DNA from 3 places in the Paraburkholderia sp. J11-2 genome. Region 1 is predicted to be linked to each of the others. Evidence: riboswitches for the same ligand, from Rfam matches in the RefSeq annotation. Region 1 holds a riboswitch; each other region holds the start of a gene.
What was found. A riboswitch is a leader RNA that binds a small molecule or an ion and turns the genes downstream of it on or off. The one in region 1 is predicted to bind fluoride.

Region 1 (7,897 bases):
ATTTGAGATCGAGCCGCTCGCTGACACCCAGCGCCCAGTCCGCCGATGGGGTAAAAGCCGCAGTCGGGCAGACTTCCGCGCAGCGCTGGCAAACAATGCAACGCCCCCAGTCGACTTCCGGGGTTGCGGCTTCATCGTCCTGTGATCTGAAACTGATGGCGTGAGTCACGCAGGCCTGTGCACACTCGTCGCAGTTCGGCCGGCATTTCGACGGGTCATAGCGCGGCATGCCAAGCACTCCCCGCTGCCCGTCCTCGCCGCCCTTCAACGGCCAGTCGGTGCTCGCGCTGCCTTCCTTGAGTCCAAACCAGGTCCAGAGTGACATGGCATGCGTTCCTCAAATCGTCTGCGATGGCTACCGGGCACAGCCCGAGATCGTCAGCCCGAAACTTGCCTCATTGATTGCGTAGTCCATCATGTTGCTGTCGTGCACGGTCGATGGAAACACCCGCCAGTTTGCGAACGACGGCGACTTGATCTTCACGCGCAACAGCCGCCCGTCGGTGCCGATATGCACGGCATACAGAACCGTCCCGCGCGGCGACTCCGACCAGCCGAGCCCTTCGGAGCCCGCCACGGGCATGCATACAGCAGATAACGCGCCTTCGGGGAGCCCCTCGGCGATGGCCCTGTCGACGAGTGCGATACTCGCGCGCAGTTCCGCGATGCGAACCCGCATCCGCGCTGCGGCATCCCCTTCCTGCGCCACGGCAACCTCCGGTTTCAGCGTGCGATAGGCTGCATAGGGATGATCGCGCCTGAGATCACGATCCACACCGGAGGCACGCTCGATCGGTCCGGTCGCACCCTGGTCAAAGGCGAGCTCCTGGCTCAAGGGTGCCGTGGAGATCAGACGGTCGAGATGACTGGTCGTTCTTTCAATCAGCCCGATGTATTCGTCAATCTGCGGCTTCAGCACCCCCAGCCCTTCCCTGATGGTTTCGAGATCAAGCTCACTGCGCACGCCGCCCGGCCACACAAGGCTGCGCAGAAAGCGGCTGCCGCTGGCGCGGCCGTTGATCTGTTTCGCCCGCTCCTCAAGCAGTTTTCCCTGCGCTTCGCCGACCTTCAGGGTCGTCGTGTGGCACAGGTGCCCCAGGTAATGAAGATGGTTGTAGATGCGCTCGAGCTCCGCGGCGAGAAGCCGGATCCATTGCGCCCTGACGGGCACTTCGCAGTCCGCGGCATCCTCGATGGCTTCGACATAAGCGATCGCATGCGCCACGCTGTCAATGCCTGCTACCCTCTCAGCGAGCAACGTGGCCGACCCAACATCCATGCCCTCGAACTGTTTCTCCATCCCGCGGTGCTTGAGAAACAGGTTCGGGTGATAGTGCAGGATGCCTTCGCCAAGGTAGTAGAAAATGAACTGGGCGGATTCCAGTACGTCAGCGCGGACCGGCCCGAAGGGAAGCAACTGCACATGCTTGCCCGATACGGCTGGCAATACCGGAGCCGGCAGCGTTGCCGCGACGCTGTCTCGTTGTGAACCGGAAGGCTCAAGGGGTCCCCGATCCGTTTGCGGCAGGAACGCCGTCACCAGTCTCTCCGGCTCGGGGTGTCCCGAAAACGCGATGCCGCTCATTTCCATGACTTCGCGCTCATGCCAGCCAAGGAGCGGGCTGATTGCCGCAAGGCTTGGCACGGAGTCCGCCCTCACCGGAACACGCCAGCCAGTGAACGTCTCCTGACCGGGCAAGGTGGCGACGTATCGCAACTCTGCGTCTGATGCACTCGGGAACCACGCATACACGCCCTGAAAGCGGCCGCCTGCTGCGACCAGCGCCTGCGCACGCCCCATCAGCTCGTCTATCGACAGCGTCACGTACTCGCAGTTCGTCATCGCGCGCCTCCGCCGAGATCTGTCGCGACGACACCGAAATAGCGCCACAGCTCCTGCGGCCACCAGATCCCGAGCACGAATACGGGTACGAGTGCCATCCACATTGGTAACGTCATCCACGGGCTGACCTCGACGCCGTTGGCAACAGATGCGACAGCGGCATCCGGCGTCCGCGTGTCGAAATACATGGTCCGAAAGTGATTCAGGAATCCGATGAAGATCACGATCAGGAGCAGCAGCAGCACGATAACGGCCCATGCATTCGGAGTAGCGAACCCGGCGCGCATCAGCGCTAGTTCGCTCAGAAAGAGACCGAATGGCGGCGCACCCGTGATCGCGACGGCTCCTGCGATCCACAATGCCCCGGTCACCGGAAAGCGTGACCAGACGCCCCGTATGGCATCCATGTCCTTCGTCCCATAAACACGCATCACGTTCCCCGCACCGAAGAACATGAGCGACTTGTTGAGCGAATGGTTGAGCATGTGATACAGCACCGCGGCGATGGCAAGCGAGCCGCCGAACCCAAAGCCGAGAGCCAGCACACCCATATGCTCGACGCTCGAATACGCCATGAGCCGTTTTATGCCCTGCTGCCGCACGATGAACAGCGCAGCGACGAACAGCGAGAATGCGCCGAAAGCAACGAGAACCGTGCGCGGGAGCATCGATCCGCTCGCCGCATCCGTTATGGTCAGAAAGCGGGCGACGCCGAGCATCGCCGTGTTCAGTAGTGCGCCCGACAACATGGCCGATACGGGTGCCGGACCCTCGCTATGTGCGTCAGGCAACCACGTGTGCATGGGTGCGAGCCCTGCTTTCGTCCCGTAACCCACAAGCACCAGAAGAAAGGCCATTTGCGTGAGCGCTGGGCTCATGCGCGGCGCTGCGTGACGCAAGGTATCCCACGTCATGTCGTATGTCGGGCCGAGGACAAGACTGCCCGCCCAGTAAAACAGCACGGTCCCGAGCAGCGCGAGGCTGATGCCGGCGGACACGACGATGATGTATTTCCACGCCGCTTCGATGGCTTCCTGGCCGCGCTCGAAGCCCACCAGAAACGTGCTCACCAGCGTCGTCAGTTCGATGGCGATCCAGTACACGCCGATGTTATTCATCAACGGGCCGCAGATCATCGTCGCGGCAAACAACGCAAACAATGCGTAGAAGCCGGGCAAGCGCCCCTCCTCCTCCCTGAGAAGACGCATGTAGCCGACAGCGTAGACGGAAGCCAGAAAATAAACGACGCAGGTACAAACAAGGGTCCACGCGCCCAGGCCGTCGAAAAGAACGTATCCGTTAATAAACGTCCTCGATCCGTCGACATGGATGACCAGCCATAGCGACGCGACGAGACACGCGACAGCGGCCGCGAGGTTGGCGTACTCGGCCATTCTCACGTGCTGGCTCGCGCCAGCAACCAGGGCGGCCAGCACCGGTGCGAGGACGACAATCGCCAGCCATGCTTCGATCATGATCACCCCACCAGACGCCTGAGTTCATGGCTGCTCGTGCTGCCCACGTGCGCGACCAGGTAGCGCACGAGCACACCGAAGCTCACCACGATGACGAGAAGATCGAACAGGAGAACAAGTTCGATGAGAAGCGGCATACCCGGGACCAGAATCTGTGAGCCGAGAAAGATTCCGTTTTCGAGAACCAGCAGGCCAAGCACCTGGCTGATCGCTTCCTGCCGCACTGCAAGCATCAGGAATCCGATGAGCTTCATCGACAGCATCACCGTCAATGCGAGCACGACCACCGTGCCGCCCAGCCCGAGCGAGTTCCCCAGATGATTCGAGACGACGAAGGCAAAGAGGACCAGCAACGCCCCGAGCACCAGACTCGAACTCGGCTGCAACGTGACATGTAATTCGCGCTCGACGGACAGTCGCGAAATGATCCTCCAGATCAGGTACGGCAGGACAAGACCTCGAAAGAATGCCGTGAGCACGGCCACCAGATACAGTTCGTGGAAGTTGCCGAAATAGCCGACGGCGCCCGACAGGATCGCGATCAACCATGACTCCGCCATGAAGGCGAGCAGATAGTCCTTGAGCCAGCGCGAGCCGAGCATGACGAACGCCAGCAGGAGGCTGCCGATCGCCAGCAGGCTGAACAGGGACGCCGCCAGAGGATTCAGATGGGCAAGTAGCATGGCGTCACCGCAACTGGTTTGCAGCAATCGCGAGTACCGCGAGCATGAACGAGGCGGCGAGCGGTTCCTGATAGCGGAAAAACCTCAGTCTGGACTGCGCCGTTTCAACCAGCACGATCACGAGCGCCACGACGAGCATCCGCGCAAACAGCCCCGCTGCCGCGCCGACCGCCCCGATCACGGTACCGCGCTGCGAAAGCCCCCATGGCAGGGTGAGCACGTTGCAGAAGATCGTGAAAAGGATGAACTGCTTCATCATCGACGCCCACTTCAGGAGTGCCAGGAGTGGGCCGGAATATTCGAGGATCCGGGCCTCCTCGATCATGTAGACCTCGATATGCGTGCTCGAATGTATCGGCAGACGGTCCGTTTCCACGAGTAGCAGCACGAAGAAAGCGAACACGAGAAAGAGGTGCGCCGGGCTCCAGTACACAGCGGGCTGCTGGACGAGCAGGTGGTTCACCACGAACGGCAACATCGCCTTGGCAAGCAACGTAATGCCGACGAGCACGAGTATCAAGGTGGGCTCAGCCAGTATGCCGAGCATGACAGAACGGCTTGAGCCGATGCCGCCATAGGCGCTGCCCGAGTCAAGGCCGGCCAGCACGATGGCGAAGGAACCCAGGGTGAGAATGAGGCCGCCGCCCAGTATGTCGCCCATGTCGGAGAGTGGCAGCGGAAAATCGGTGAGAACCGGGATCAGGATCGGCACCGTCATCATGCAGGTAAACGCCACGATCGGCGCGCACCAGAAGATCCACGACGCCGTGTCGGGCACAACGATCTGCTTGCGGAACAGCTTGCGCAGGTCGCGATAGGGCTGGAAGATGCCTGGCCCCCGCCCACGCTGGATGCGCTCCTCCCATTGCAGGATCACGCCCTGCAGCAGCGGCGAAAGGGCGAGCACCGTCGCCACCTGGGCGATCTGGAGCAGGATGTCGCGTGCGCTCATGGCCTGGCTCCCGCCCATGCAGGGGAGCAAAGGTCAACGCAGGGGGGGATTTGCCATGAACGCTCGCTGGTGCATCCCATGTTCTTCGCTTTTTTCTGGCATTGATATGCCCGGGATGCTCGTGAATGCGAGCCGGCCAAAATACCTACCGGCCCCGGCTACCGGGGACTGGTAGGCATCATTAGCCACGTGGAGACGACGCGGCGGTTAAGGGAGGATGCCATCTCCGCAAACAACAGTATCGAGTATAGGAGACGCCTCGATACATGCAAGCCTGCAACCTTCTTCTAGTGCGGCCGCCGGTGGAAGAGAGAAAAATGCTTCCCGGCGCTTTCATGTTCGTCACCGCCGACCAATCCAAACTCCACAGGAGAGCGGGTATAAAACACATGCACGTGCTCGGTTCTCACCGCGTCCATCATCCGGTCAGCCTCGTCTTCTGTAACGGCAAGGATCACCTGGACGGGTTGATCGGTCAGCCTGAGCACGTGAGCGGCATGATGCGCCCCCGCATGCCCCGTTCCCTCTGCACAATTAATGACCGTCGCACCATGAATGCCCAGTTGCTTCGCTTCATGAAGCAGCCAGTCCGCGACGGTATGGTGGCCATGGCGGCGATTCTGTTCGGTATAGAAAGTGAGCTGGTAGCCGTTCATGTCTGCTCCTTCAACGACACCAGGATGCCGTCACGAAGTCGGCAGCCCCGGGGCCCAAGGCCCCACAACGAATTCTAGTGCATGGCTACGGGCGTCACGGATGCTGCAGCGCGGCAAAAGCGCGGCCGCCGAGCTGGTGCGCCAGAGCCGATCAGGTACTGTCTCCAGACGCCCTCATGAAGCGGATCGATTCGCTCAGCACATGCGTGATTTCATCCAGCCGGTCGCGGGGAACGCGCATCTCCACCCATTCCCGCATGAGGGAGCGCCCATAGGGTTGAAAATAAAACGCACGTCCACGATCGACCATGAGCTGCGCGACACCTGCGGGCAACCTGATACCGATGCCGCTACCGTATACGCAGAAGGCGACGCGATCGTCGATGAAAATCGCCGGGTAGCCAAAGATGACGCCTTCGCGAATCGCAACGTTGAGTGTCTGGACGTGTGTCAACAATGCTTCAAATAGCGCCCGGTCATGAAGCAGCCTCGGCATGCCATCCACGCTCTCCTCCATCCCCGCTCACGGTGCACCACCGATCAACATCTGCGCTGGAACACCGCGCGCCCCGCATACTGCGCGTGTTCGCCAAGCCTCGCCTCGATGGTCAGAAGCCTGTTGTACTTCGCGACGCGCTCGCCTCTCGCCGGCGCCCCGGCCTTGATCTGGCCGCAATTCAGCGCCACTGCCAGATCAGCAATGCTTGTGTCTTCCGTTTCCCCTGAACGATGTGCCACCATGCACGAATAGCCCGCTGCGAGTGCCATACGCGCGGTGTTCAGCGTCTCGGTAACCGTTCCGACCTGATTGGGCTTGACGACGACGCAGTTGCAGCAACCCTGAGCGATTCCCTTTACGAGAAACGGACGGTTGCTCACGAACAGGTCATCGCCCGCTATCTGCATCCGGTCGCCGAGCTCGCGCGTCAGCTGGGCATAGCCGCCCCAGTCGTTGTCTCTGAGTGGGTCCTCAACAGACACCAGCGGGTACTGCTCGCCCCATTCCCGGCACAGTCCCGCCATCTCCTGTGCCGAAAGGTCGCTCCCCTCACGCGCCAGCCGGTATCGACCGTCACGCCAAAGGCTGGTCGCGGCAAAGTCAATGGCCAGCGAGATGTCTTCCCCTGGCCTGTATCCGGCGCGCTCGATTGCCTGCATCACCAGGTCGAGCGCCGCACGATTGGTTGAAAGCGCCGGGACAAAGCCCCCCTCGTCGCCGACGTTGGTCGAGCTGTGACGTTCGACCAGCAGATCACGCAATGCATGGTAACTCTCCACGCCATACCGGAGCGCCTCCCTGAACGTCGGTGCACCGACGGGCACGAGCATGAATTCCTGCAGGTCCGGCCCGCCGTTCCCATGGATGCCACCGTCCAGTACCGTGAGCATTGGCGTTGGCAGAACCCGCGCCTCGTCCCCGCCGAGATACCGGAAAAGTGGCAGGCGGCAGGCCTGCGCGGCGGCGCGCGCGCATGCCAGGGACGCCCCAAGCGTTGCATTTGCGCCAAGACGGGACTTGAAATCCGTGCCGTCGAGTTCGATCAGCACGGCGTCGATCCGCCACTGGTCATCGGCGAGCAGGCCCACCAGTGCGGGCCCGATCAGCTCGTTGACGTGCCTGACTGCGTTCAGGACGCCCTTGCCGCCATATCGCTGCCGGTCGCCGTCACGTAACTCGATGGCTTCCGACTCCCCCGTCGACGCGCCCGATGGCACCGTTGCGTGCGCGAGGGAATCGTCGTCGAGCACGACGGTAACCTGCACAGTCGGATTGCCCCGGGAATCCAGGACTTCTTCTCCGATTACGCGAGCGATCGACGCGGACGTTGCCATCTGCTCTTTCTCCAGGTGCCAGCGACTGCCGTTGCCGGCTCAGCCACGACGGAATTGCCGGAACGCGGAGCGCCCTGCAAACCGCGCGTCGTCACCGAGCATTCTCTCGATGGCGAGCAGACGGTTGTATTTCGCCACCCTTTCTCCGCGCGCCGGGGCACCGGACTTGATCTCGCCACAACCCAGCGCGACCGCGAGATCGGCAATACTCGTATCTTCCGTTTCCCCGGACCGGTGCGAGACAAGGCAGGTATATCCAGCAGAGAACGCGAGCTGCGCGGTATCCAGCGTTTCCGTCACGGTGCCGATCTGGTTGAGCTTGATGAGGATGCTGTTGCAGCAGTGCTCATCGATGCCTCGCTGCAGGAACCTCCGGTTCGTCACGAACAGGTCATCGCCCACGATCTGCACGCGGCTACCCAACTCGCGCGTCAATGCGGCGAACCCCTCCCAGT
Region 2 (7,897 bases), on a different contig from region 1:
GCGTAAGCCGGCTCGCCGCCCAGTTGGCGTGAAAGCCGCCGCGAAATCAACCAGGCTAGCAGCGCGCCGGTCGCGACCGCCCCGAGCAGAATCGCAATGACGAGCGCGCGCATATGCTGGAATTGCGCTGTGGCTGCGGTCTGCGCGTTTTTCGCCTCGCGTTGCAGCGAATCGATCAGCGCGGCCACGCTGTCGCCCAACGCAACGCTCGCCGCAATCGCGCGGCGCACGAGTTCGGCGTTGTCCACGCCTGCGGGCACGGGCGCGAAGCCGATTTGCTGATGCACGATCGCTTCCCATGCGGAGGTCTTCTTGAGCACGTCGTCATAGAGCGCGCGGTCGCCAGCCGACACGCCTGCACCGGCGTAGCGATCGAGCGACTCATGCATGCGCTTGAGCTGCGCGACGATGTCTTCCTTCAGATGGTTGCGCCCCGCTTCATCGGCGTAGCCCAGATTCGCCGCGTCGAGGTCAGTGCTCAACTTGCTGCGCGCCGCTTCCTCCAGCCAGAACTGGCCGCTCATGTGCCGGTTGCAGATTTCATCGGCAATATCATGCATCGACGCCAGCGACGAGACGCCGGCAATACCCACGGCCACCGCAAATACGATCACAACGGCGAATGCTGTCAGCAGCTTTTTGAACACCGTCATGCGATCGAGCCACTTCATGGCTGTCCCCTTATTCGATTCCCTGTTATGTGGCTCACGGCGAGACCCTGCCTCGACGCGAGCGCGGCAAGCTTGACTCATCCCCCACACCAAGGGTAGGAGGCGAACCGATATAGGGAGAATCAGCCAGCGCTTCTGGCGTCGTCCGCTCACTTCTGCTAACGAGCCCGATGCGCTTCGCTTTCAGGTGGACAAGACAACGATGACGCGATGCCGGAGACTCAATCGCTGCTCCGTACACGGCGCAACGCGGGAATGTCCGAAAGACGCATGCCAGCGGGCAAAAGCGGATGCTTCGCCTGCCCCACGCGCTGCGCGCGGTAGATGCCCGTGTGGCCGGAAAACAGATAAGCCACCACGCAGGCCAGCGCCGCATACACGCCAATGTCGGCGCCAAACAGCTCGATTGCCATGACCGTCGAAGCGATCGGCGTGTTGGCGGCGCCAGCGAATACGGCAACGAAACCAAGGCCCGCGAGCACCGGCATCGGCAAGGCCAGCACATGCCCCAACGCATTGCCGAGCGTCGCGCCGATATAGAACAGCGGCGTGACTTCGCCGCCTTTGAAGCCCGATGCCAGCGTCACGACGGTGAAGCCGAACTTGCCCGCGAAGTCGTAGACGGGCAACGGATGATTGAACGCTTCGACAATGGTCGGAATGCCCAGGCCGAGATACTGCGGCACGTTCAGCGCGGTAGCGGCAAGCGCCACGACGATACCGCCCACGAACGGACGCGCCGGCGCGTAGGCAATCTTGCGCTTGATGAACGCCGAGAGCGCGTGGGTCGAGTCGGCGAACAGCATGCCCACTACGCCGAATGCGATGCCCGCGAGAATGGCCGAGCCAAGTCCGAGCGGCGTGACATGCGGGACGAACGCAATGCTATAGACCGTGTGATGGATGCCCCACGCGCGGCACACCTGGTCCGCGACCAGCGACGACGCCACGCAGGTCAGCAGCGCGTCGTAACGCAGGCGCCCGATTGCGAGCACTTCCAGCCCGAAGATCGCGCCGGCCAGCGGCGTGCCGAACACCGACGAAAAGCCCGCTGCAATGCCGCCCATCAGCAGAATGCGGCGCTCCTCGCGGTCGAGGCCGAAAACGTGCGTGACCCGGTCGGCGAGCGCGCCGCCCATCTGCACCGCCGTGCCTTCGCGTCCGGCCGAGCCGCCGAACAGATGCGTGACCACGGTGGCGACGAGCACGAGCGGGGCCATCCGCTTGGGCACGATTCTTTGCGGGTCGTGGATTTCGTCGATCAGCAGGTTGTTCCCGCCTTCCACCGGCTTGCCGACACGGTGATAGACCCAGCCGGTCGCGAAGCCGGCAACGGGCAGCAGCCAGAGCAGCCAGGCATGGGCGACGCGGATGTCGGTTGCGCGATCGAGCGCATAGAGGAACAAGGCGGAGGCGCTGCCCGCCAGGGCGCCAAGCACGGACGAGAGCAGCAGCCAGCGCGCGAGGTACGGAACCATCGCGAACTGCTCGATAGACTTCAGGGATTTCATTGCGGTCCAGGTTTGCGTTTGCTTGCACGGTTGCAAATCACCTGGGCGACAGGGGGGGCGTCGCGTGGACGGCCTACGACCTCCTGCACCCAGGAACTCGTAGGCATCATCAGCGCTGCGGGAACGCAGGGCGGTTACGGGAGGAATGCCATCTCCGAAAGCCCCGTGATTTTATGCGACAACATAAGACGCTGCAACAGGATCGTCGCCGCGCTGGCGAACCTGCGGCCCTCAGTTTTGAGCCTGCTGCGCGCCGGCCGGGACGAGCTTGAGCGTATGAACGGCGGTACCCGGCAGGAACGGCGCTGCGTCGCCACGCACCCATGTTTCATGTCCCGCGAGAAAGTACGGCGACATGGGATTACCCGACTGCCCGCCCGGCATCTCAAAGATCCCGTCCTGCTCGCGCCCCGGCGACACCGCGAAACGCTCGGACGCGCCAAACGCCGGCGACTGCACGCGCGGCATGTTGGAGTCGCCCGGCAACGGGTCATGCGGCGCGCTGAGCCAGCCGCGAACCCACGGCAGCCACTCCGGCACCATGCGCGCGAACGGATGCGCAATTGCCGCGCGGTTGCGCTCGCCCCAGCGTGCGTCTTCGAGCTTCGTGCCATTCGTGCCATTCGCACCATGCGGCAAGCTAGCGATCGTATGGTCGATACGGTCCAGCATGAACGCGCGCCAGTCCGCGAAGGCTCCCGGTATCCAGGCGCGATCGTCGGCGAGTGTCTCCATCGTCGCTTCGTAACGCGAGTTCGCCGCGCGATAGCTGAGGCCCGGCGCAATCGCGGCCAACTGTTTGTCCAGTACACCGAACCATGCCTGGTAGAGCGAGTCGTAAAACGCGCGCACGAGCCGGTAGCCGACGGCATCCACATCGGCGCGGCCGTCCCACGCCTGGACCAGCCGCTGGAATTCGGCGCGTTTGGGATGACCGTCGAGTGCGCGCGCATCGAGCGCGTCCAGCGCGACACGTCGCCAGAACTCGATCCAGAACGCGCGGTCGTCGGTCTGCACCGCGAGCAGGTCGCGCTCGCTCGCATGCGGCAGCGCGAACAGGTCATTGCGAATCTGCGTGGCGCGCGCGCCGAGATCCGTGCCGGCGTCGCCGATGCGCGCCACGTCCTCCAGCGGCACGGTACGGTTGTTCGCGGTCCAGATGCGCCCGGCCGGCGGATCGACGCGCACCGGATACGCATCGGGCGAACGGTACCCTTGCCAGCCGGCATACGTTTCGGAGCGGTACGGCAAGCTCGCGAGCGCCGCCGCGCCGCCGTCGGCATCCGCGAAGCGCGGCAGCGGCCCGGCAAGCGTCCAGCCGATATGGCCTTGCGCGTCGGCCACCATGAAATTCTGCGTCGGCAAGCCAAAGGTCTGCGCGGCGCGCAATGCGTCGGCGACGTTCGTGGCGCCTTCGAGCTGCATGAAGTTCATGTTGGTCGCCTGTGGATCCTGCGCGACCCAATGCAATGCATAGGCGTGCTCGCCGACAACGAGTTGCGGCCCCCAGCGCGTTTGCACGACCGGCAGATCGACGCTCGCGCCGCCGTTCACATCGAGGCGCTCGTGGATCAGCCGCGCCTTGTCCCATCCGCCGCCCGGCACCCGGTAGCGCAAGGGATCGGCAGGATCACGCTGAAGTTCGACCAGATCGACGAAGCGCGCATAGCTGTTCGTAAAGCCCCACGCGATATGGCCGTTGCTGCCGGCCACGACGGACGGCGTACCCGGCAGGCTGACGCCCGTGATACGCCGCTCGCCGCCATCGGGGGCGGGATACACGAGCGAGAGGCGGTACCAGACGTTCGGCAGCGCGAGTCCCAGGTGCATGTCGCTCGCGAGCAGCGCGCCGCCGTGCGCGCTATGCGCGGCGTCGACCGCGAAACCGTTGCTGCCGACCATCGAATCGACCGCGTTCTCGCCGCCGACGAAACCAGGCACGCTGCTGAGAAGCGAAGTGGCGTCGGGATCGAGATCGGCGGCGGACCGCGTTGCCGGAAGCCACGATGGCGGCGCGGCGGGCAACGCCGCCGGCGGTTGCGGCAATGCGCGCTGCCCGTCGAGCGGGGCGTCCCAATGGCTCGTTTCAGGCAGCAGGAACGCAAGCAGGTCGGCGGGCACGCGCTCGCGCAGCGCCGCACGCGAGAGCACGCGCCTCACCTGGTCGTACTGAAGATCGAAGTACATCGCGTAGACGGTGAGCACCGTGTCCTCGGGACGCCACGGCGCCGGTTGCGTGCGCAACAGCCAGTACTCGAACGGCCGCGCGCGAAGCGAGCGCAGGCCGTCGTTGACGCCCGCCGTATAGCGTTCGATCAGTTCCCGCTGGTCAGCGGAGAGCGCGGCGAGCGCTGCCTGGGCGTGTTCGCGAAAGCGCAAGAGCCGGTCGCGGCGGTCCAGAGGCAACGCCGCCGGTCCGATGAGCGCCGCCATCTCGCCAGCGGCGACCCGGCGCAGCAAATCCATCTGGAAGAAACGATCCTGTGCGTGAAGGAAGCCGCTCGCATACGCGAGGTCGCCGCGCGTGTTGCCCTGTATCGTCGGCACGCCCAGCGCGTCGCGCTCGATCGTCACGGGCGCGGAGAGCGGCGCGGCACGCGTGCCGTCCAGTTGCGGCAAGCTGCCGCGCAATGTCAGCCAGCCCGCCAGGACCCCGGCAACCAGAACGACGACGACAGTACACAACACAATCAGCGGCCACGCGCCGCGGCGCTTTTGCGGAGAAAGGCTCGAACGGGTCATGGCGGCGCATGCGGGTCGTTTTGATTAGCGCCTCCGGGCGCTGCGACCGGATCGGCCAGCCGCCTTACGACCATAGCATGACGCTGCGACAATCTGCAGCAGCCGCGCTTGCTGGGCGTGACACTCTGCCATCTGCCACTGTGGCGCGCGAGGACGACAATGTTGATATTGCGTCCTTTCCGGGATCGCACCGGGACGACATCATGGCAAAGAAGTTTCCGATTCACCCCCAGCACCCCGAGCGCCTGTGCTGGGGCTGCGACCACTACTGCCCCGCCGGCGACATGCGATGCGGCAACGGCCAGAGCCGCACGCAGCATCCGGCCGAACTGCTCGGCGACGACTGGTTCGAACAAGGCGACTGGGGCATCGAAGTCGACGCGACCGGCAAAAGCGTCGCGCTGTGACCGGCGAAATCAAATATGCATGCCGCCAGCCACCTCGATGCGCTGCGCGTTCACCCATCCAAAGTCATCCGACAATAAACCCGCGATAACCGGCCCCACGTCAGTCGGCAATCCCGCGCGGCCGAGCGCGGTGTGTTCCGCTACTGCTTTATTGACCTCCGGATTGTCCCGCACGATGCCGCCGCTAAAGTCGGTCGCAATGGCGCCTGGCGCCACGACGTTGACCGCGATTCGGCGCGGCGCGAGTTCGAGCGCCATATAGCGCGTGAGCGCTTCGACCGCCGCCTTCATCGGCCCATAAATCGCGCGGCCCGGAAACGCGAAGCGCGCAAGACCCGAGGAGACGTTCACAATCCGGCCGCCGTCATGAATGAGCGGCAGCAGCTTTTGCGTCAACAGAAACGGCCCCTTGAAGTGCACCGCGAACTGCGCGTCGAGTTCCGCTTCGGTGCCGGCGGCAAGCGTGGCTGTGGAAGAAATTCCGGCGTTGTTCACCAGATAATCGAAGCCCGTGGCGTTCAGCGTTCCGAGCGCTTCTCGCAGGCGCGCAACGAAGTCGTCGAACGCGCCAGAATTCGCCATGTTCAGTTGCAGGGCGATCGACTGGCTCCCCGCCTCTGCAACCTGCGCACAAACCTTCTCGGCCTCGGCCCGATTGGTGTTGTAAGTAAAGACCGTGCGGACGCCGCGGCTTGCCAGCCGCAGAACAGTGTCGCGGCCAATGCCGCGGCTGCCGCCGGTGACGACCGCGATTTTCGGGCCCGACTGACTGCCGTTGTTCGTTGCCATTTGGCACCTCTCGCTAGAGTGGATGGCTTCGATTCTCCGCCTGGCGCCACCGGCGAGTGAATACCCGAACCTGCCCGATTCTTGCCTATTCCTGCTTCGCTGACTAACATGCCTCGGCGCGCACTTTCCCTCGCGCGATCCTTAGCGAGCCGCCATGACGAACGAACTGGCCGCCGCCCTGCTGCGCTACACGCAAACGCAGCCCGGCACGAGCCCATACAGCACCGCGGTCGACGGACTGCTCATTCTGCGCTCCGACCACCCCGCGCCGCCCACGTTTCGCGCGGCGCGCCCGGCATTGTGCATCGTCGCTCAAGGCGCCAAATGGGCCAGTTTCGGCGGGGCGCAACTCGAATACCGGGCAGGTCAAGCGCTCGTGGTCGGCGTTCAAACGCCGTCGCGCGGCCGGGTGTTCGAAGCGAGCCCGGACAAACCTTGCCTGGTTCTGATTCTCGAACTGGACCTGGCCATGCTGCGCGCCGTGGCGAAAGAGATGTCGCCTGCGCCCGCGCCGGCGGCAGAGGCGAGCCGCGGCGTGTTCGTCGCGAACTTCGACGGCCCGCTTGCCGATTGCGCGCTGCGCGCCGTGCGCCTGCTGGAGACGCCCGACGCCATCGCCATGCTGTACCCCATGCTCATGCGCGAGATCTGCTACTGGCTGCTAAGGGGTCCGAATGGATCTGAAATCGCGCGGCTCGCGTCGACCGAAAGCCCTTCTCTCAGCCTGCTGCGCGCGGTGGAAAATTTGCGGGAGCGGTTTGCCGAGCCCGTGCGGGTGGAAGACCTGGCGGCGCTTGCCCAGCTCAGCGCGTCGGCGTTTCACCGCCAGTTCAAGGCGCTGACGGGGCTGCCGCCCCTTCAATACCAGAAGCAGTTGCGGCTACTGGAAGCCCGCCGACTGCTGCTCTCGCTTTCGATGAGCGTACAGGCCGCCGCATTCGAAGTGGGATACGAGAGCGCCTCGCAGTTCAGCCGGGAATACACGCGGATGTTTGGCGCGCCACCGAAAAAAGACTCGACCCAGGCGAAGGCAATGCGCGAGGCCGCTTAGGTGACATAGGTGACTTAGGTGGCTTAACTGGAGTATGTGACACGCGGCGCGAAAGCGATGCGTCCGCTTTCGCGCCGTGCGCGTCATCGATCAAACGTCACTTGCCGTACACGTCGAAGTCGAAGTACTTCTTCTCGATCTTCTTGTACGTACCGTCCTTGATGATGCTGGCAATCGCGCCGTCGATCTTCGTCTTGAGCGCGGTGTCTTCCTTGCGCAGGCCGATGCCGGCGCCGTTGCCAAGCGTCGCCGGATCGTCGAGGTCGCCGCCCGCGAAGCTGTAGCCCTGGCCGCGCGGCGACTTCAGGAAGCCCACTTCGGCCTGCACGGCGTCTTGCAGCGCCGCGTCTACGCGGCCGGCCAGCAGGTCCTGATAGACCTGATCCTGGTTCTGGTAAGGCACGACCTCCACGCCAGCCGCCGCCCAATGGGCCTTGGCGTAGGTCTCCTGAATCGTGCCCTGCTCCACGCCCACGCGCTTACCCTTGAGCGATTCCGCGGTCGGCATGATGCCCGAGCCCGTCTTGGCGACGAGACGCGTCGGCGTGTTGAACAGTTTGTCCGAGAACGCGATCTGCTCTTTGCGTGCGGGGGTCATCGACATCGACGAGAGCACGCCGTCGAACTTGCGCGCCTTGAGCGCCGGGATCATGCCGTCGAAGTCGTTTTCGATCCAGACGCATTTCGCATTCAGACGGTGGCAGATCTCGTTGCCGAGATCGATGT
Region 3 (7,897 bases), on a different contig from region 1:
AAGCGGGCGTGCTGCTGATTAACCACATCGCGCCGGGCAACCGCACTCTCGCACCGTCCGCATAGGGCGCAAGCGCCTCGCGAACCGATGCGGTGGCGGCAGAGATAATCTGCGCTGGCTGATTGCGCAACCAACTATTCACCGCGCCGATCTGGGTTGACTGAACCACCGCCTCCTCCAGCCCACGGCCAGCGGCGATATCGAGGTCCATGTCGAGCTTCTCGAAGTGCGGCGGCGCCCAGCCGGCCGCCGTGGCAACCTCGGTCACGTGGTTCCGATCGGCGAAGGCGAACATTCCGGGCGCGTTGGGCACCGGCTGCGGCCTCGGCGGCAAGTGCCGCGCGGCCGCGGTCATCGGCACTTCCATCCACGGGTTTTCGGCCAGCGCGCGCCAGCACACGAGCGCCATGCGCGCGTCCGACGCGGCGGCGCGGCGCATATTGGCAAATGCCGCCACCCGGTCGCCGAAGAACATCACGCCGAACGCGGAAATCAGCAAATCGTATTCGTCCAGTGCGGCCGTTGCCGGATCCGTGTGCCGCCAATCGACATTGGCAATGCCGGCGGCGCTCGCGCGCCTTTTACCCTCAGCAAGCATTGGCCCGGAAATGTCCAACCCCGCCACGCGGCCGGACGAACCCACGGCGCGCGCGAATTCCAGCGTGGGCGCGCCACAACCGCAGCCGATATCCACCACCCGCTCTCCGGCATGCGGTGCGGCAAAGGCAAGCAAGGCGTTTGTCACCGGCGCGAGCGTGATGTCGGTGTGCGCCTGTCGCGCCACCCAGATGTCGCCGCCGTTCCCGTTCCAGAAGGCAAGCATGTCGGCGTTGATCTCTTCGGGCGAGGCCATCCGGGTTCTCCTACGGGGCGGGTGAGCACGTCGCGGCTTCGCCGAACGCCGGATTTTCTAGTATTCCTTAATTAACCGGGCCAGCGACTCTGCCTCTCGCGCAATGGCTTCGTCTGCCGATACGCCGTCATTGATCCATAGCTGGACGGTATCCACGAACGCTTTTTGTGCCGCGCCGCACAACTGGGTGATACGGATTCGATAAACGCCATCGAAGCTGAACACCTCCAGACGCCCTTCGTACTCACGCGCATAGAACTTCATCGTTCGCTCCTTGAGTCGCCGCCGTGCGTTCCTTCGATGCCGCGGGTATCGCCGCCGCGCCCGCGCGTCCTGCCGCCCATTCGTACGAGCACGAGCGCGCCCTTTCGTCGCGCGAGATCTGCACGCGAACGTGGGAGTTTTACCGCTACGTCGACATTCAATGCGCGGCGGCCCCGCACCGCTCACTCACGCGCGGCCACTCATGCCTCGCATGCGCCTTGCAAAATGGGCACGCTCCGCGTCGTCCATCAGCGCCAGAAACTCGTCCGCTTCCATATGAACCAGCTCTTCGTGATCGCCCGCCTCGAAGTAGATGTCCGGCTGCCCCGCCAGGTTCGCTTCGAGATAGGTTTTCATGCCATACGCCCCGCAGATTGGCGGCAATGCCCCAGCATCGCAGTCCTTGAACAGCTCGCGCAGGTCGGCTTCTGTCGCGAGGGCGAGCCTGCGGCCTGTCTTGTTCCAAAGCTCCGACAATTGCACAGCATAGGTCGAGGGCAGTACGACGGCCACATAGCCGTGCTCGTCTTCGAGCAGTACGGTTTTTGCAAGGCGGTCGCCGGGAATGTGCGCTGCCGCAGCGCTTTCCATGCTCGAATGACTGTATGGGTGGCGCACGATTTCGTAGCGTGAGCCCTTGCTGCGCAGGCGTTCCTGCAGAGTGGTCGACATCGACATGGCACACCTCCTGTCGAATGCGTAGAAGAAAACCAGCCGCTAGTCACCACTTCAGAATAGTTCACACGCGCGTGAATAGCACGCCGGCGCCGCCGCCGCAGATTCGCAGTACGAAGACCTGGCGGCGCATGGTGTGAAGTGACTATTTCGGCTTATGACCGAATAGGGAAAAGCGCGCTTTCCCTGCCTGCTGCGAGTCCGCACCGAGCACCCCAAACTCGACGGGAAACCGCGTGTAGAAGACGTGAACGTGCTCAGCTTCAACGGCGTCGAGCATGCGCTGCGCCTCGTCTTCCGTGACGGCGAGAATAACCTGCACCGGTTGGTCAGCGAGATTCAGCAGATGCGCCCCATGATGTGCGCCGGCATGCCCAGTCCCCTCCGCGCAGTTGATCACTGTGACGCCGTGGATTCCCAGGCGGCCCGCTTCGTGAAGCAGCCATTCGCACACCGTCCGATGTCCGTGATGGCGGTCATGTTCGGTGTAAAACGTAAGCTGAAAGCCGTTCATGCCCTCCTCCACGCGCGGGAGACCGCTGAGCAGAAGCTGCAGCCGGAAGGTCCTTCGGTGCCGACCCGGCACCGAAGGACCCTCAATCCATTCTAGTGCAAGGGTCTGGCGCCGACATGTGCTGCATTGCAGCGCACGCGCGCGACATAGGGCACAAGCTCAGCGTGTTCTGTCCTCAGTCCGCAGCTTTCGTTCCAAGCGTGGCGTATTCGATTCGCGTACGCGTATAAAAGAGGGGAACACCGCCGCCGTTGAGCGTGTCGAGCAGGTTGTCAATCTGCGCATCTCCGGCGATAAGGGTGACGGCGACCGACTGTTCCGCAAGCTCGAAAAAGCGAGCCGCATGATATTTTCCCTTGTGGTCTACACCTTCGGCTACCTCGACCACCGTGGCGCCATGAATGTCCGCATGCCTGGCTTCCTCAAGTATCCAGTCAACGACAGAAAGGTGCCGGACGCGATGACTCTGATTAGCCGCATAGATGGTCAGTTGACTACCTTGCATAAACACCTCCTGATCAAGTTAATGAACTGTGCCGGGCCAAAAGCCAGAGAAGCGACGACGCCCCGCTGGCTGCTGCCCTGGGGTCAAGCCTTAACGCGTGGCGAACGCTCCTGCCTATGCCCAGCATCGTCTGACTCCATGGCGTCTTCCTCGAATAAGGCGCGGTACAAGTCCTGCCCGAAACTCGTTTGCAGCGGCTCTCCCTGAATCAGGCGGAACGTGCGCTCGCCGTCTTCCCGGCGTTCGGCCCGCAGAAAGACTGCGGGAAACGCGCATTCAGTAGCGAGACCCTTTGCCAACGTGAACAGATGCGTGACAAGGCATATCTTTACGCGCGCCTCGAGCAGAGCCTCGATAATCGCTCTACCGACTTCCGAGCCCTCACGTTCGTTGGTCGATGCAAACGACTCGTTTGACAGGAAGAGCGCGTGAGGCCGGATATGGTCAACGACCTCGCTCATGCGTCTTAACTCTTCGTCGAATTTTCCGCTTTGCATCGTGACATCTTCCTCCCGCTTGTAGTGCGTGAAGATCCCGGTCGCGACGTTTGCTTCAAATGCCGAGGCGCCGACGATGCCGCCCGCCTGGAGCAGTACTTGTGCGATTCCAATACTACGCAAAAAAGTCGATTTCCCGCCCTGGTTCGCGCCGGTCACGACCATAGCATCCTTGCCGTTCGCGTCGACATCGTTGCCCACCGGTGCGTGCTCCACACGCAGTGCGAGACTGATGTCGTACAGCCCTGAGAAGCTGTGCCTGCGCTGCTCAACCGGAAAAGGCACAGGAAAACAGACTGGCAAACCTCGCTTTGCCAGTCTGTTGCGCAAATTCATGAAACCCAGATAGAGGCCAAGCTCCGCGCGCAACATCGCGAAGAAGCGCTTGATGTGATCAGCCGACTGGGCAAGCGCGTTTGCAACGTGGTTGATGCCGCGCGCTTCAAGTTCGGCGACCGCACGGGCGCCGTTCTCATCTCGCTCGGCAATGCGGAACGTGTATGAGCGTGGCCGCCTTGCGAATAGACGGCGAATCAGATTCGGGTCCGGCTCGTGGGGTCTGCGTAAAACGTAGCGGGTGCCCTTGTTGCCACGACCTGGTTGCGCACTCATCAGCACACCGCGGTTGAACCTGAGTTCCCTCAGGCAATGCTTAACAGCTGCGAAATAGTCATCCGGCAACGCTTCGCGCACCATCGCGAAGAACCGTCTGAACCCGGCCGATTCGAATGACGACGTTTCGTCGTCCGCGAGCTGGCGCAACTTCACCAACGAGGCGAAATACGCCTGCACGAGGTCTCGGGCCGAGTGCAGGACGCTGCTCGCCGAAGCCGTCAATCCCCAGTAGAAGCTCTTGCGCTCCGTCTCCTGCGCCTCCACGGCAATCGCATAGAGCCGCCGTACAACGGCCTCGTGGCTCAGACAATCCCTGAGCACGGCCTGTCGATAAAGAATGTCGCCAAGCTCATCCAGACTGACGGTCACGACCTTCTTCGCCACACCCTCGAGAAATTCGTCGCCCGCCCCCATCGCCGCAAAGACGGTGGCGAGTTCGAGATCCCGCGTGAGCGTGGTTTCGTTCCATTGTTCACCGCGATGCCAGTCGAAATCGCGCTGCGCATAGAGCAACCATGCTTTCATGATGCAAGGCGCTCCTTCAGGCGTTCATAGGTGAGCCCGTACTGCTCGGCCACAGAGACGGCGTATGCGCGTCCATCGGCGGGCTTTCGGCGAATACGGAACGTTCGCTGCGCCGGATTGGACGGGCAGATTTCACTGACCATGCTCACTGTCTGCGCGCCGAGCCGGGCCAACTCTTCGACAAAGGTCACGCATACGCAAAGCGCGTCGCGTTCCATAATCCGGTTGACGATCCGGCGGCAGAGAAATAGCGCATCGGCAAGCGTCGTGGAACTGAAAATCTCGTTCATCACGATGACGCTGCGGGGCGTGGCTCGCGCCAGGATGGCGTGCATGCGCATGAGGTCATCCTGCAACTTGCCGCGCATGTCCTTCGTATTCTCTTCACGCTCAAAATGTGCAAAGAGCTGATCGCAGAGATACAGGCGCGCCTCACTGCCGGGCACCGGGCAACCCAGCCTCGTGAGGTAGTGAAGTTGCCCGAACGCTCTGGCGAAAGTCGTCTTGCCGCCGTTGTTGGGACCCGAGACAACAATAATGCGCTCAGCACGCTCCAGCCAGAAGTCGTTGCGCACAACTGGAAGCTTGTCTGCACACAGCTTGTGCGCGAGCGCGAGGTCGAACGTATCGTGACAACGTTCGGCCTTGCTCGACGACGAAACCACCGGGAAGCAGAATGGAAGACCTTGCTCCCGGCAATTCTGAATATAGGCGTCGTACGCGATGTAGAACTGCACCTCGCGGTCGAATGAGGCGATGGTGGCGTCAAGGAAGTCAGTGTGATTGAGCTGGAAGCTGGCGAGCATCGCAAATGGTTGAGGCTGGAGCCTGGCGACGTAGTCCAGTATCTGTGCCTCGACGTGATTCATTTCCGGCCATTCCTTGACCTCGACACTGTGGTCCTTGACCTCACCCTGCTTGAATCGCTCGAAAATAGCCACGACGTATGCGCTGTAATCGCTCTCGCGGTCGTCATTCAGCACGGCCACCGCGTTGCCGTGAATGTGCACCGCGTATCTAACGGCTTCCAGCGCCGTCTGCAGGTCCACCACATCTCGCCTGAGTCCGATGAAGTCCTCGCCACGAAGATACCCTGCAAGCCACGCGCTGAACTCGCGCAAGCCTGCCGACTTCGGGTGAGTCTCATGTAGCGTGGCTTCTAACGTCCCAAGCGCATCGCAATACCGGAACGCAGCTTCGAGAAACCACCATTGTTTTTGTCGCGGATAGTAAAGCTTCTCTGCCTGTGCCAGCGCTGAGCGCATCTTGCGCATCGACTGCGCAAAGGCGTGAATACAGCGGGAAATCTCGTGGCTCCCGAGGTCGCGCATCACGTCGTGCCGGTACCGTATTGCACTCTCACGATCGAGCGCTGTACGAAAGAACGGCTTCAGGTCGTACTCGTCATAGCCTTGCGTGAGCTTCAGCTCAATCTGGTCGAGATTCAGGTCGCCAAAGCACTCCGGCTCGTGCACTTCGCCAGCAAGCGGCCCGTCTTCGGGTGTCTCAAACAGGATGCTGTGAAATCCCATTTCCAGTCCCTCGTCGCCACGCCTTTGGCAGAGCGCGACGAAACCCAAGCCCAACGAAGGTTGGGCTGTGACGATGTGAACCGGGAGATGCCGTCTTGACGGCACAGACACAGGTGGGGCCAGCGAAGAAACCGCATGCACCGACAGTGCCTGTTCCCAGGCCGGTAGGCATCATTAGCCCGTCGGGGCGGTTCCAGGAGAATGCCATCTCCTGCAACAACGTTACGCCTCTATCGCCAGCGCTGCAAGCCCCCAGGCGGGCGTACCCGGGCAGAACGCGGTGTGTGGCAGCTGCCGCATCGACAGCGTTCGAACGCGCCGCAGGCCGCCTGCGCGGGCATCGCAGTTGCGAAAGTGAGGGAGTCTCGGGCGTCCAGTCGCGGCCCGCGCGATAATGTGCCACGGCCCACATGAGATATGCGATGACAACCCCATTCGACGAGGCAACAACGGCGGCGATCGCCGCGTTTGCCCAACTGGACTTCTACACGGCTGTGCAGGCGATGCGCGCCGAGGCCGACTACGACCGCGAACGCGACCAGTGGATCTCGCACTACATCGACGAGCACGGCGGCGGCGTGGACGATGCGGCATACGACGCCTTGCACGCGCAGGCCCAGGCAACGCCGGAATACGCGCAGTTCGTCGATGCCGTTCGCAGGGAGATCCTGGAATACTTCGGCGTGACCGACGATCAACTGGACTGGATGGTCCTGCTGCGCGACGACGACAGCGATGCGCTTTGGGCGGAGGTCAACCGGCAGCGCAACGTGCTGGGCACCGGTGAAGTGCGCGGAGACCTCTGATCACCGCTGGGCGTCGGGGTGTGACCAGAGCGTCGCCCCCGAAAATCAGGCCGTACCCGCGAGAACGGCTAGAACAAATGCCTGATGCCCACACGCGACAGGAATTGGCTGTCTGTCGACGAAGTGCCGGCCAGCGCGATCGATGCCTTGGTGCTGTCCCCGAATGCTCGCTGCGCATGCACGTCGAGGTAGACATCTGTGCGCTTCGAGAGCAAATAGTCCACGCCGCATGAGAGCGTGAGCCAATGCGACGCATCGAGCTTGTCGTACGTGAGCTTGGTAGCGAGCACGAGATCGGGCCGGGGCCGATACTCACCGCCGACGTGAATCACCTGATCCTGTGCGCTGGCGTTTCCAAGTTCCAGATGGGTATTGGTATAAACCGCTGACACCCGCCATTGACCCGGTGTATAGGTCGCGCCAAATCCGAAGATGCGCTGCTTGTCGACGAGCAACGCGGTAGCGGGCGTGATCGGGCGCCCGAAGATTTCCGCCGCGCCAGTCATGCCGACATAGACGGGGGCGCCATTGATATCGGTGTAGAAGGCGCCTGCGGCAAAGGCGCTGCCGGCGTATTGCACCGTTGCACTCACCGCGCGACCGGCGTTTGTCGTCGTGCTGCCGGAACTTGCGCCGAAGCTGTACTGCGCGCCGGCCGAAAAGCCCGCAACCGTGCGCGACATGAATTGCACCGTGTTGTTCAACCGCTCGCCGGAAACGCGATCCAGGTCGCCGTTTTCAACACTGTAGATGCCACACGACAAGCACGGCAAATAGCGGATCATGGAGTACGCGAAGTCGTATTGACGCCCGAGCGTCACATCTCCAATCGACGCATCGCCCAGGCCGACATAAGCCTGCTTGCCGAACAGCAGTCCGCCTTGCCCCAACGTACCCGTGTTCACCGAATAGCCGTTTTCCAGCTTGAATAGCGCATGCTTGCCGCCGCCCAGGTCTTCGACACCCGTGAAACCTAGCGAGTTGCTCTTGTTGATGCCGTCTGCCATGGCGAAAGACGAACTGCCGTGGACGTTGCTCACGTAGGTCAGCCCTGTATCGAGGCTGCCGAAAATCGTCACGCTCGACTGCGCGTTCGCAGCACCGTGCATAC

Region 2: linked by a shared signal. The riboswitch ahead of U5A57_RS19625 (voltage-gated chloride channel family protein) and the one ahead of U5A57_RS15115 (respiratory chain complex I subunit 1 family protein) in region 1 are both predicted to bind fluoride.
Region 3: linked by a shared signal. The riboswitch ahead of U5A57_RS19145 (MutS-related protein) and the one ahead of U5A57_RS15115 (respiratory chain complex I subunit 1 family protein) in region 1 are both predicted to bind fluoride.

Annotation. Positions count from the first base shown of each region.
Region 1 covers NZ_CAJMYY010000009.1:194,302-202,198, forward strand. Annotated here, with positions in the region: gene nuoB (NADH-quinone oxidoreductase subunit NuoB) at 1-325, opposite strand, end outside; gene U5A57_RS15100 (NADH-quinone oxidoreductase subunit C) at 356-1,843, opposite strand; gene U5A57_RS15105 (proton-conducting transporter membrane subunit) at 1,840-3,318, opposite strand; gene U5A57_RS15110 (hydrogenase) at 3,321-4,001, opposite strand; gene U5A57_RS15115 (respiratory chain complex I subunit 1 family protein) at 4,006-4,953, opposite strand; fluoride riboswitch at 5,119-5,190, opposite strand; gene U5A57_RS15120 (DUF190 domain-containing protein) at 5,241-5,609, opposite strand; gene U5A57_RS15125 (hypothetical protein) at 5,761-6,105, opposite strand; gene eno (phosphopyruvate hydratase) at 6,150-7,442, opposite strand; gene eno (phosphopyruvate hydratase) at 7,482-7,897, opposite strand, start outside.
Region 2 covers NZ_CAJMYY010000013.1:140,886-148,782, reverse strand. Annotated here, with positions in the region: gene U5A57_RS19630 (methyl-accepting chemotaxis protein) at 1-671, opposite strand, end outside; gene U5A57_RS19625 (voltage-gated chloride channel family protein) at 893-2,182, opposite strand; fluoride riboswitch at 2,276-2,347, opposite strand; gene U5A57_RS19620 (penicillin acylase family protein) at 2,414-4,924, opposite strand; gene U5A57_RS19615 (DUF3079 domain-containing protein) at 5,128-5,331, shown strand; gene U5A57_RS19610 (SDR family NAD(P)-dependent oxidoreductase) at 5,341-6,120, opposite strand; gene U5A57_RS19605 (AraC family transcriptional regulator) at 6,275-7,171, shown strand; gene U5A57_RS19600 (ABC transporter substrate-binding protein) at 7,269-7,897, opposite strand, start outside.
Region 3 covers NZ_CAJMYY010000013.1:34,091-41,987, reverse strand. Annotated here, with positions in the region: gene U5A57_RS19175 (class I SAM-dependent methyltransferase) at 1-853, opposite strand, end outside; gene U5A57_RS19170 (hypothetical protein) at 911-1,117, opposite strand; gene U5A57_RS19165 (YbaK/EbsC family protein) at 1,304-1,795, opposite strand; gene U5A57_RS19160 (DUF190 domain-containing protein) at 1,938-2,306, opposite strand; gene U5A57_RS19155 (DUF190 domain-containing protein) at 2,482-2,811, opposite strand; gene U5A57_RS19150 (MutS-related protein) at 2,895-4,448, opposite strand; gene U5A57_RS19145 (MutS-related protein) at 4,445-5,980, opposite strand; fluoride riboswitch at 6,139-6,201, opposite strand; gene U5A57_RS19140 (ATP-dependent protease) at 6,403-6,786, shown strand; gene U5A57_RS19135 (porin) at 6,855-7,897, opposite strand, start outside.